Regions from separate parts of the Pseudoalteromonas sp. SWXJZ10B genome, predicted to be linked through region 2. Evidence: predicted binding sites of a transcription regulator. Region 2 holds the regulator's gene; each other region holds the start of a gene.
What was found. The regulator sigma-54, encoded in region 2, starts transcription at its own class of promoters, with help from an activator protein. The targets are predictions, from matches to a motif close to GTTGGCACGNNNNTNGNNT.

Region 1 (3,161 bases), on a different contig from region 2:
ACCTATGTACCCCGAGCCTATTTTAGAGCCGCTGGTAGCCACAGGTTCATTGTTTAATACTCATACATCAAACGACTTATATTCTGATAAAAAAGCGCTACGTACTGGCGATATAATTACGGTTAAATTGCAAGAGTCTACTCAAGCAACAAAAGCCGCTAAAACAGAAACAGACAAAGAAACCGACGCAAGCTTAGACCCAGTGATTGGCTTAGGTGGTCTACCTGTAAATATAGGTGGCGATAGTATTCAGTTTGGCATTGGTAGCGATTCGTCGTTTACGGGCGATTCAAAATCAAACCAATCAAACAGCTTAGTGGGCGATATTTCGGTTAATGTAATGCGCGTTTTACCTAATGGTAACTTAGTTATTCGCGGCGAAAAATGGCTAACGCTTAATACCGGTGAAGAGTTTATTCGTTTAGAAGGGCTAGTACGCCCTCAAGACGTAAGCGCCGATAATACGGTTGAATCAAACCGCATTGCTAATGCACGTATTCAATACTCAGGTAAAGGGCAAACGCAAGAAGCGCAAAGTCCTGGTTGGCTTACACGTTTCTTTAGCAGTTCGCTGTTTCCATTTTAGAGGGTAACAACATGAATAGCCTTAAAGCTTTATGTTTAGTTGCGTTATTGGGTTGGCAGTTTACTGCCAGTGCTGAGCGCATAAAAGATGTGTCTATGGTTGAAGGCGTGCGCTCTAACCAATTAGTTGGTTATGGCTTAGTGGTTGGTTTACCGGGCACTGGTGAGCAAAACTCATATACACAACAAAGTTTTAGAGGCATGTTGAACAGCTTTGGTATTACGCTGCCTTCAACTCAAAGTCCTAAAATTAAAAATGTTGCCGCTGTTGCTGTGCATGCAGAATTACCCGCATTTAGAAAGCCCGGGCAAACAATAGATATTACGGTTTCTTCTATTGGTAGTGCAGGCAGTTTACGTGGCGGTACTTTACTACAAACTTTTTTAAAGGGTGTAGACGGTAACGTGTATGCAATTGCACAAGGAAGCTTAATTGTTGGTGGCTTAGGCGCACAAGGCCTTGATGGTAGTAAGGTTGTAATTAACACCCCTACAGTTGGTCGTATACCAAATGGCGCAACAGTTGAACGCACTGTAGAAAGCCCATTTATGCAAGGCGATTACATTACCTTCAACCTAAACCGTCCAGACTTTACAACGGCAAAACGCCTAGAAAAAACAATTAATGACTTAGTTGGCCCAAATAGCGCACAAGCAATTGATTCTGTTTCTATCCGTGTTATTGCACCACGCGATGCATCCCAGCGTGTATCGTACTTATCGACACTCGAAAACTTAGAATTTAAACCAGCTGACATGGCCGCTAAAATTATAGTTAACTCGCGCACCGGTACAATTGTTATTGGCAAAAACGTTAAGCTTCAGCCTGCGGCTATAACTCACGGTGGCTTAACAGTAACAATTGCAGAGCAACAAAATGTGTCACAACCAAACCCGCTAGCAAACGGTGATACAGTTGTCACACAGCAAAGTATTATTGATGTAAACCAAGACGACTCGCGCGCCTTTGTATTTAATCCAGGTGTAAGCCTTGACGATTTAGTTCGCGCAATTAACGAAGTAGGCGCAGCGCCTGGTGACTTAATGGCTATTTTAGAAGCACTAAAAGAAGCCGGCGCAATTAACGGACAGTTAGTTGTTATATAAATAACCCAAGTCAATAAATAACGTATTACTTAAGCCCTATATTTTTGAAGCTAGGGCTTTTTATTTACAGCAACTTAAGTTTATTATTTTTATCTTCCTTGTTTTATCGGTAGTGGCTCAATTTTTGCATTTTTAACTGCATTATTCATTTTGTGTCAAAAAGCCGATGGAAACTAATCACCTCGATAAACAAAACTTTTTTGATTTAGGCAACTTAGATTCACTTCGTAAAGAAGCCTTAACGAGTGGCGATGCATCAACTGATGCTTCCAAAGCTGCGCTCAAAAAAGCGGCCGCACAATTTGAAGCTATTTTTACGCAAATGTTGCTCAAAGGAATGCGCAAAGCTAACGAAGCATTTGAAGACAAAGACAGCCCATTTAATTCAAGTGGCGTAAAGTTTTTTGAAGAAATGCACGATCAGCAACTTTCAACAGAGCTTTCATCAAATGGATCGTTAGGCCTTGCCGATTTAATTGTTCAGCAGTTATCGCCTGAGTCTAAAAACTTTATGCCAGGCTCGGTGCTTAGAACAACCAACGATATTTTCAGCGATACGCAAGTCGGATCAGCTCTTCCTCATGAGCAAAAAAATAAGCAACCCGATCTTATCGTTAAGAGTACTAAAACCGATATTGCTGAGCCTAAAGTCGATACTACAGAGTCTAAAACCGATAGCCCAACATTTAAAAATGCAGAAGAGTTTGTAAGTTCAGTGTGGGAACACGCTAAAACTGCAGCGCAAAAAATAGGTTTAAACCCAGCGGTAATGGTTGCTCAAGCGGCACTTGAAACCGGTTGGGGTAAACACATTATTAATAAAAGTGACGGTGGCAGCTCAAATAACTTATTTAATATTAAGTCAGATAAAAGCTGGGAAGGCGATAAAGCAAGCAAAGTAACGCTTGAGTTTGAACAAGGCACACCCGTTAAAAAACAAGCCAGCTTTAGAGCCTACGATTCAATTAAAGATAGCGTGAACGACTTCGTTGATTTTTTAACGCAAAACCCACGCTACAAAGAAGCATTACAAAATACAGCAAAACCAAATGACTTTTTAGATTCATTACAAAAAGCAGGTTATGCAACCGATCCAAATTATGCCAGCAAAATAAAAAAAGTACTCAATAGCAGTCAGCTAAAAGACATTGCGGCAAACGTGATCCGCCAAGGAGTAGAGTAACATGTCGTTTAATTTATTAAACATTGCCAGTTCTGGGGTTAGAGCAAGCTCGGAGCTATTGCAAACGACAAGTAAAAATATCGCCAATGTAAATACCGTAGGCTACGTACGTGAGCGTACTGAATTTACCACTATGGTTGATAACCAAGTAGGGCGAGGCGAAACATACCGATTACTAAACGAGTTTGCTCAGTCACAGCTAAATCGTGACACCTCTAATAAATCGTTTTTCGATCAGTTTATTACTGAGGCTAATCGAGTTGATACTATTTTTTCTGAAGAGTCG
Region 2 (3,161 bases):
GTGGGTGTAATCTACGAGTTTCAGAAAAACGTTTGATCAATGTTTGGTCGTCGCTATCTAAATAAAATAACGTAGGTTTTGCAAAGCCAGGCAAGTATTCAAGAATATCGTTAAATTCATCTTGTTGTTTAGGGATGTTACGCACATCAATGCTAACAGCAATTTTATCATAGCTATCAGACACACTGCGAACTAATGAAGGAAGCAAGTTAACTGGAATATTATCTACGCAATAATAACCTAAATCTTCTACAACGCGTAAAGCAACCGACTTTCCAGAACCAGAACGGCCGCTTATGATAATTAACTCCATTTAACACCCTTTATAAAACTATGATTGATTGACAATAACTTGGTAAAGCTCAGCATCTGATTTTGCACTGCGTAACTGTTTACAAAAATCTTTGTTGTTTAGTTTATCAGCAATGGTTGCTAGAGTCTTTAAGTGCTGCTGGTTATCGCCATCTGGTACGATGAGTGCGACGAAAATATCAACAGGGCGATTATCGATTGCATCAAAATTTATTGGAGTTTCGCTAACGAGTACTAAAGCCAAAGGCTCTTCTGCACCGCTCATTCTTCCATGAGGAATGGCAATGCCACGCCCTATACCTGTACTACCCAATTTTTCTCTGCTCATTAAAGCATTAAGAATATCTTGTTGCGGTAAATACGGAAGTTTGTCGTGAGCAAGTTCGCTAATGAACTCTAAAATTCTTTTTTTGCTATTAAAAAGGACCGCAGCTTTGCTGCAGTCCTGGCATATAAGTGAGCTTAATTTCATCATATTAGTGTCGAGCAAGCTTCTCTTTGTGTTTAATTACTTGTCGATCGAGCTTGTCGATCAACGAGTCAATGGCGGCATACATATCTTGATGTTCTGTAGAGGCAAATAGCTCAGCACCGCTTACGTGTATGGTGGCTTCTGCTTTTTGATTTAATTTTTCTACATCGAGAATGACATGAACATTATTAATATGATCAGAGTGTCTTTCTAGCTTCGCAAATTTGGTATTAATATAGTCTCTTAGTGAATCGGTTAATTCTACGTGACGACCAGTTAAGTTTAGTTGCATAAGCATTACCCTCTTTTTTTTGCGTCTTAAATCAAACTTTTACGTTGATTTGACGGTGGAATAGCCAGAGATTCGCGGTATTTTGCGATTGTACGTCTCGCTACTTTAATTCCTTGCTCAGCCAATATATCCGCTATTTTGCTATCACTCAATGGTTTTGCTGAGTTTTCTGCTGCGATTAATTTTCGGATAAGCGCACGGATTGCTGTAGATGAACATTCACCACCGTTTTCGGTGCTTACATGGCTTGAGAAAAAATATTTAAGCTCAAATATACCACGGGGTGTGTGCATATACTTTTGGGTTGTTACGCGCGAAATTGTTGATTCGTGCATTTCTACCATTTCAGCAACATCATTTAAAACCATTGGTTTCATGGCTTCAGGACCGTGTTCAAAAAAGCCTTGTTGTTGCTTAACAATACAATTTGTCACTTTTAATAGCGTGTCGTTTCTACTTTCTAAGCTTTTAATAAACCATTTAGCTTCTTGTAAATGCGAGCGAATAAACTGGCTGTCACCACTGGATTTTACAGTGCGAGACATTGCCGCGTATTGGCTATTAACACGAATTTTAGGCATGCTGTCTGGGTTTAACTCAACAACCCAGCGGCCTTTAATTTTTTTAACTGACACATCAGGAATAACATACTCAGATTCTTCTCTTACAATAGTATCTGCAGGTTTAGGGCTAAGAGTATGTATTAATGTCATTACTTCCTTAAGCTCTTCTTCTTTGAGCTTAGTTTTCTTCATTAATGTACGATAGTCACGAGCAGCTAATAAATCAATATGCTCGGTTAAAATCATTTTTGTTTCATTAATGTAAGGTGTTTCTTTATCAAACTGGTTAAGCTGAATACACAAACACTCTTGTAAACTACGTGCAGCAATACCAACAGGATCAAACAGTTGGATGCGTTTTAATACAGCTTCAATTTCATCAAGTTCGACTTCGTTATCATCTTCGTTTTCTTGATTAAAGCTTTCTAAAATCTCTTCGCAGCTTAGTGTTAAAATACCTGAATCATCGACGGCTTCTACAATAGCAATAGCAATAGCTTCGTCTGTAGGGCTAAATGGCGTTAGTTGTAACTGCCACATTAAATACTCATGGAGCGTTTCAGTAGAGGCGCCTTGGTATATTGATTCGTCTTCAGGCATCGGACCCGATGATGCTGCTGGGGCGGCACTCATGTACTCATCCCAACTAACATCCATAGCCATGTCGTCACTTAGCGTGTCTTTTGCAAGTGCTTCACCACTATCTTGTTCGTATTCGCTTGGAGCATCATCGGCAGATGCGCTAACAGTTATGTCATCTGTATCTGCTTTTTGCTCGTTTTTACCTGCAGCGTCTTCTGAATAGTCTGCTTCTTCAACCTCTAATAGCGGGTTGCTGTCGAGAGCTTCTTGTATTTCTTGCTGGAGATCCAATGTACTGAGTTGCAACAAACGAATAGCTTGTTGCAGCTGTGGAGTCATTGTAAGTTGCTGGCCCATGCGCAGCTGTAGTGATTGCCTCATGTATCTCTAACAATCCTTTTATGTTGTTATAATTAATACTAGCAGATGCTTAAAGACATGGCGTAAATGTTACAGCCTAAATTGCTCGCCTAAGTAAACATCGCGTACTGTTTTATCATTTAATACGTGTTCTGGAGTACCTGATGCAATCAGCTCCCCATGAGAAACAATGTAGGCTTTTTCACAAACATCAAGGGTTTCTCTTACGTTATGATCGGTAATTAATACACCAATCCCACGATTTTTAAGATGTTCTATTATTTTCTTTATGTCTAATACCGAAATCGGGTCAACACCTGCAAATGGTTCATCCAGTAATATAAATTTAGGATCTGCTGCCAGCGCACGTGCTATTTCAACACGACGACGTTCGCCACCCGACAATGCCATACCTTGGCTATCACGAATGTGTTGTATGCTAAATTCATCTAATAATTTATCGAGAGTGTCTTCTCTAGCTTGTTTATTTAACTCTTTGCGCGTTTCTAAAATGGCCATTAAGTTTTGATAAACAGTCAGCTTTCTGAATATTGAAGACTCTTGCGGTAAGTAGCCAATG
Region 3 (3,161 bases), on a different contig from region 2:
ATTGCCGACATAAAACTTCCTGCAGGTACAACCATTGGGGCAATAGTACGTAATGACGATGTGTTGATAGCTCACGATGATACAATTATTATGTCGGGCGATCATGTCATCATGTTTTTAATCGACAAAAAACACATTACCGTTGTAGAAAAACTATTCCAAGTAAGTGCTATATTCCTTTAACTAGTTACTCTAATTAGTTAATTTAATACACAAAAAAGCCGCTGATTAAGGCGGCTTTAATGGAGTATGCTTAAATATTGATTACTGTACTTTTGAAAACTCTTCTTTAGAGATTTCACCATTACCATCAGTATCCAAATCATCAAAAATCTTTACAAGCTGAGGGTTAACCTTCGCTTCTTCCATTGTAATAGCACCGTTACCATCTGCATCAAAAGAGGCAAAATCTACTGCGGCATATGCTGCTGATGAAGATGCTAAAACGATAACTGCAAGTGTTGTATTTAATGTTTTCATAATAATATTCCTAGTAATATGGGAAGTCCTTTTCAAAGATCCCTGACTGTGAAAAATGTTTAATCTGAAAAGATTAATTAGTAATTAGCGAATTCTTCTTTAGAAAGCTCGCCGCTACCGTCGGTATCTAGCTCAATAAATTCAGCCATTAAATCTGTATCGACTGCCGCTTCGCTTGGGCTAATTGTGCCGCTACCATCGATATCAAGGCTGTCAAAATCTGATGCTGCAAATGCAGCGGAAGAAGATGCTAGTACTATAAGTGCTAATGCTTTATTTAAATGTTTCATAACTTAATCCTTCAATGTTCTATCAAAAAAATTGCTTCGTTTAACTTAAAACGTAATTTTTCACTTCCTTGTTATCCTCTTTCGTAAGCTCCCTTGCCTACTTAGGTGTCTTTGGCAACTCAGGATAAATACTTTTTAATTAAGCTTCTGAAAATTCTTCTTTTGATAACTCACCATTTTGGTCAGTATCAAGCTCAGAAAACATGCTCATTAGCTTTGCATCTACTGATGCTTCTGCTTGGCTAATTGTGCCACTGCCGTCTACATCCAGTGTGTCAAAATCTGTTGCAGCAAAAGCGGCTGAAGAAGATGCAATAGCGATAAGTGCTAAAGTTTTATTAATGCTTTTCATAATATGTATCCTTCAAATTTATGTGTGTGCGATTAAGTATTTCACTTTGAATCACGATTTCGTTCAGTACACTTAGACTATTACAACTTAGATGCCAACATTTAAAAGCTATTAATTTTCAATAAGTTAAATATAAAACGTACAACAAGAAGGCGTTTTTAGAATAGTTATTGTTGCCCTTTAGCAACACGTTTTAAAGAGATGACATTAAAGTCATTAAAAACATATAGTTATGTTTATATAAAAAGATACATTTTTAAGTGTACGGTTTTAAAAGGAGGGATTTTAAAGAATAATTGAGATAAATTTTAACGAGGAAGCTTTAATAACAAAAAATAAGCTGTAAAAAATAATACGTAATCAGTTGTTTTATTTAAATAATAATTTTAATTATGAAAGAGAAAAAAACATTTTATAAATACTGACGTAAAATGCCTTTTTGTTGCAAATAAGCGAAAACCTATTTATTCAACGGTAGGCTCAAGCGCAGAAGGGTCTATAAAATGCTCTTTCATAAAGGCTTTCATTTCATCCTCGCTTGCTAGTAGCTTAATTCCACAGTGCACACCTGCGGCATGCTCTTTAACACTGCAAATTTCACCTTCAAAATCTTTATCACTGCTATTAAGTACGACAGTGCATTGCATATCTTTAATACTTTCAACTTGCTGATCGCCTCTAATATCAAACATTACACCAGTGAGTGAAATGTCTTTAATAAGGCCTTCAAGTACCCTATCGTCACTTAGTTTTAGCTTTGCAGGTAATAAGGTAGGTATGCGTGTTTGTGAGCGTAGCGCAAATAACTGCACTTGCTTTGGAAAGTTTATAAACACGAGTTTAGCGGGATGAGAGGCTACCGACATAATTTGCTGGCGAAACGCAATAACTTGCCCACCACTACCTTCAATAAGCGCTCTTACAACAACCATTACGCCATCACGTAAATAGTCACTCGCCACAGGTAAACGCTTTGCATTGGGATAATTTAAAATAATAAACTGTTTATCGAGTAAACCAACTAATTCAGTTTTAACACGCTTACTGCTTGTAGGTGTTAATATTTCTAGGTCGACTAAGCTGCCTACACTTATATGCTTTAGCTTTTCTAAATTTGTTGGCATATCCCTTTCCCACTAACTTGTATTTTAAAATTCAAATGGCTCGTTTAACCACGCCAAAATGTAGGCGTAAATAGTACTAATAAAGTAAATATTTCTAAACGACCAAACACCATTGCAATGGTAAGCAACCATTTAGCACCATCGGTTATAGCGCCATAATGCGATGCTACATCACCCAGACCTGGACCTAAGTTATTTAAACAAGCCGCAGTGGCTGAGAACGCAGTTATGTTATCCATACCAGTGCCCATAAGCGCTAACATAATAATAATAAACACCAACGCATACGCAGAGAAAAATCCCCACACGGCTTCTACTACTTTGTCTGGCAACGCCTTTCGACCCAGCTTGATTGAATATATAGCCCGTGGGTGCACCAAACGATTAAGCTCACGCACACCCTGCAAGTACAGTAAGAACACGCGCACTACTTTCATACCACCACCAGTAGAGCCTGCACAACCACCAATAAAGCTCGAAAATATAAGTAAAATAGGTAAAAACAAAGGCCATGTTGAAAAGTTATCAGTAGCAAAGCCTGCTGTTGTACTCATAGAAACAGCTTGAAATAATGCCTGATCGAGGGTTTCATCGCCATTAGCAAATATTTCATTAGAGGAAAGTACGGTAAAACAAATAACCACCAGCGCTAATTGAATACACAAAAACACCTTAAACTCAGGGTCTCGAATATAAACTTGTACGTTTCGACTCGCCACTGCAGCGTAGTGCAGGGAGAAGTTAACAGCGGCAATAATTAAAAAGAACACACAAATAAAGTTAATTACAGGGCTGTCAAAGTGCCCCATGGAAGCATCGTAAGTAGAAAAACCACCTATCGCGACCGTTGAGAATGCATGACATATCGCATCAAACCACTCCATCCCTGCTGCCCAATAAGCCAGCATACAAGCA
Region 4 (3,161 bases), on a different contig from region 2:
GCTTCGGCTTCTTTATCAATGTTAGTTACTAAGTCGTTAGCGCCTTTTTGTTGCACTTCAACTTTTGATAAATCTTCACTTGCGCGAAGTAAAATTTTGCCTGCGTTGCGCGCAGCGCGAACCGCAATGTTTAACATTGGATGCATGGTATTACCTTTGGGTTGTAAAAGAACGTTTATATATTTCAGCCGGCGTATTTTAGCGACTTTTGACATAAAGTAAACAATAAACCCCAAATACTTATGTTTGTTTTTTATACAAGATTGAAAAGTGTCTATATTTTTAAAAAATAATAATGAGCAATTAATAAGTCACTATGTTCCTTTGTGTGTTAATTAAATTGAATTAATTTTAAATAACGCTTTACCTAAAGTTAGCTTGAGGTTTTATCGTGCCCCTAACTTAATTGATAGGACAACATTATGTATTTAGAGCACGTAAACTTAGTCGCGAGTGATATAAATAGTATGCTTAAATTTTACCAAGCTGTATTTCCGCATTGGTCAGTCAGAAGTGAGGGCAGAGGCGATTGGCATGGAAAACCAAGACGCTGGGTACACTTTGGAGATGACACGCATTACATTGCGATAAGCAGTCATGGTGAGGGTGAAAACAGAAACTTATCGGGCCATCAAATTGGTTTTGCACACTTTGCTTATGTAACTAATAATTTAAGCGCAGTAGTAATGCGCTTAAATAAAGTGGGTTTTACAGTAAGCAAGCAAGGTAGCGAGAATCCTTTCAGAAAGAATGTCTACTTTATTGATCCTGCAGGGTTTGAAGTTGAGTTTGTAGAGTATTTAAGTGATATACCAAGCGAGCGAAATAACGATTTATAATAAAATACTAAGCAGCACGCTAAAGTGCTGCTACTCAATTATAGTGAGCGGTTATTATTACCCGTGCCAAACTGGGTTTTTAGCTCATTTGCAAAGCTCATAAATTTTTCTTTAATTGTGCGCTTTATTTTTACTTCAACCGATCCCATAACTGCCTTTCCTTCAATATGAATAGTAGGACCTTGGCGTTTGTTAAGTGATACCGATTTATTTTCAAGGCTACTTAAAATACAAAACATTTTAGACACTACATTTACATGCTCTGGTACGTAAATCTCATCGCTACCAAAAATACAGTTAACGTGAATAGTTACATTTTGATGCGCAAAAATGGCATCAGTAAAATCAAGTACCACCGATCCCATAAAGTTACTTAAATATATATTTTTTGGGACAACCCACTGACCGCTTCGTTCGTTAGAGCCTAAAATACTGCGTAATGTAAAATCATCATCACTGTTTTGCTGTGCACTATAATGTGGAGAAAATTGCGATTGTTTTTCTGCTTTATATTGCTGGTCTGTATTAAGTGTTAAATCCTCTACTAAGGCTAAAAGTGCTTCGTTGTTAGGTGCATCCATCGCGTCATCTAAACGTCTCTCAAATGCATCAACAGAAATAACCCCATGACTGTAATTATAAATTAATTGGTCAATTACTTGTTCGCGTACTTGCTCTATTGGGCGGTCTTCAACTTTTACAGACATGGGGCATTCCTTATTGTATTTACTATTGATACTGCTCTTGATGTTTGTATGCAAAGCACGCACCAAATATAATCACCCTAATTATCAGTAGGTTAATTTATAATGATGTTTTTTATTTTGTTATATTAACGATAGATTAACCAAAAATGCAATTATCTAGCTATTTTCACTATTTGAGAAATTTTTACCGAGTAGCCTGTAAATAGTTACACAACTATAGATAATGCCTCACTCCAAAGTAAACTCAACCTATTGAAATTTAAGTATAAATAAAGTTGGCCCAAAGCTCGCATTAGTTAAAGTGTCTTTAATCAAAAGGAGAAAGATTATGAAAACATTTAACAAGTCTATTATCGCAGCTCTAGTTCTTGGTACTACGGCTATGGGTGCCCAAGCAAACAGCTGGGAAAACGAAAGTAAAGATGCTTGGATTGATGGTAAGGCAGAAACAGTTCTACTTATGAACACTAATCTAAACAACTTTGACATTAACACTGATGTAAAAAATGGCAAAGTAGTACTTACAGGTAAAGTTAATAGCGAGCTTGATAAAGAGCTAGCAGAAGAACTTGTACTTAGCCTAGATGGTGTATCTGATGTTGATAACAGCCTTACTGTTGTTAAAAGCATGGATACCAAAGATAAAAGCAATGACATGATGGACGATGATGATAACGACCTAACGGACGCTAAAATCACCACTGTAATCACAACTCGCTTCCTGTTTGACTCAGAAGTAGGTGGTACAGACATTGATGTTGATACCGACAACGGTATTGTAACTCTGAACGGTTCAGTAGAGTCTGAAGCTGAAAAACAACTAGCAGTTAAAATTGCTAAAAATGCTGAAGATGTTCGTGACGTAGTTGATAAACTAGCTATTGTTGCTGAATAGTACAGTATAGTTAAGGCCCACTAACACTGGGCTTTACGCCTTTTTAATGCTTAATTTAAATGGAGTTTAGTCATGGATATTATTCGTATAATACTTTCAGTTTTATTACCGCCATTAGGTGTATTTTTGCAAGTTGGCTTAGGTATGCACTTTTGGTTAAATATTTTATTAACACTGCTAGGTTATTTCCCAGGGTTAATACATGCAATCTACATTATTGCGAAAAAATAATGACAGATTATATATTGTGTAAGCCGACTACTGAGGCCTAATGATAAAAGTGCCCCAGTACTGTTCGGCTCACAATATTAATTTTTAAAGTAAATATTTTTTATCAAAATCTAATTTTTAATTTACTCAAACTAAGTGATTTATTTCTTGTAACTCACTCCCAACATTCCCTCAGCCAAACCATTGTTTACTTCAATTAAGCTTTCTAACTAACAGTAGTGTTCTGATTCTGTATTGATGCCATTTAGGAAATCTTTAATATTAGTTTGTTTATATATCTACAATACGCGATTAATTACTCTATTATTTAGTGACAATATTACCATCACTTCTAGTGTTATCATTACACCAAGCTTTTACGCATATTGAGGTAGCTAATTGAATATTCGACTTATACTGTCAGGCGTTGTGTCATTCGTTTTTTATTTTAGCTGGGCCTACTGGGCAAACAGTTCGGCAGATATTGCTAAATCGGTCACGCTTCAAGCT

Region 1: a site for sigma-54 is predicted at 1,804-1,822, ahead of flgJ (flagellar assembly peptidoglycan hydrolase FlgJ). Genes of this name have one in related genera too.
Region 3: a site for sigma-54 is predicted at 1,203-1,221, ahead of I6F54_RS17825 (EF-hand domain-containing protein). Genes of this name have one in related genera too.
Region 4: a site for sigma-54 is predicted at 1,821-1,839, ahead of I6F54_RS08870 (BON domain-containing protein). Genes of this name have one in related genera too.

Annotation. Positions count from the first base shown of each region.
Region 1 covers NZ_JADYXD010000010.1:15,833-18,993, forward strand. The annotation lists gene flgH (flagellar basal body L-ring protein FlgH) at 1-586, shown strand, start outside; gene I6F54_RS10895 (flagellar basal body P-ring protein FlgI) at 598-1,692, shown strand; gene flgJ (flagellar assembly peptidoglycan hydrolase FlgJ) at 1,859-2,875, shown strand; gene flgK (flagellar hook-associated protein FlgK) at 2,877-3,161, shown strand, end outside.
Region 2 covers NZ_JADYXD010000003.1:20,633-23,793, forward strand. The annotation lists gene rapZ (RNase adapter RapZ) at 1-313, opposite strand, end outside; gene ptsN (PTS IIA-like nitrogen regulatory protein PtsN) at 332-784, opposite strand; gene hpf (ribosome hibernation promoting factor) at 789-1,076, opposite strand; gene I6F54_RS03620 (RNA polymerase factor sigma-54) at 1,103-2,602, opposite strand; gene lptB (LPS export ABC transporter ATP-binding protein) at 2,672-3,161, opposite strand, start outside.
Region 3 covers NZ_JADYXD010000027.1:9,224-12,384, forward strand. The annotation lists gene trkA (Trk system potassium transporter TrkA) at 1-183, shown strand, start outside; gene I6F54_RS17815 (EF-hand domain-containing protein) at 265-480, opposite strand; gene I6F54_RS17820 (calmodulin) at 558-770, opposite strand; gene I6F54_RS17825 (EF-hand domain-containing protein) at 910-1,122, opposite strand; gene I6F54_RS17830 (flagellar brake domain-containing protein) at 1,587-2,246, opposite strand; gene I6F54_RS17835 (TrkH family potassium uptake protein) at 2,291-3,161, opposite strand, start outside.
Region 4 covers NZ_JADYXD010000007.1:110,917-114,077, reverse strand. The annotation lists gene suhB (inositol-1-monophosphatase) at 1-146, opposite strand, end outside; gene I6F54_RS08880 (VOC family protein) at 423-839, shown strand; gene I6F54_RS08875 (LiaF domain-containing protein) at 878-1,546, opposite strand; gene I6F54_RS08870 (BON domain-containing protein) at 1,875-2,441, shown strand; gene I6F54_RS08865 (YqaE/Pmp3 family membrane protein) at 2,514-2,672, shown strand; gene I6F54_RS08860 (hypothetical protein) at 3,051-3,161, shown strand, end outside.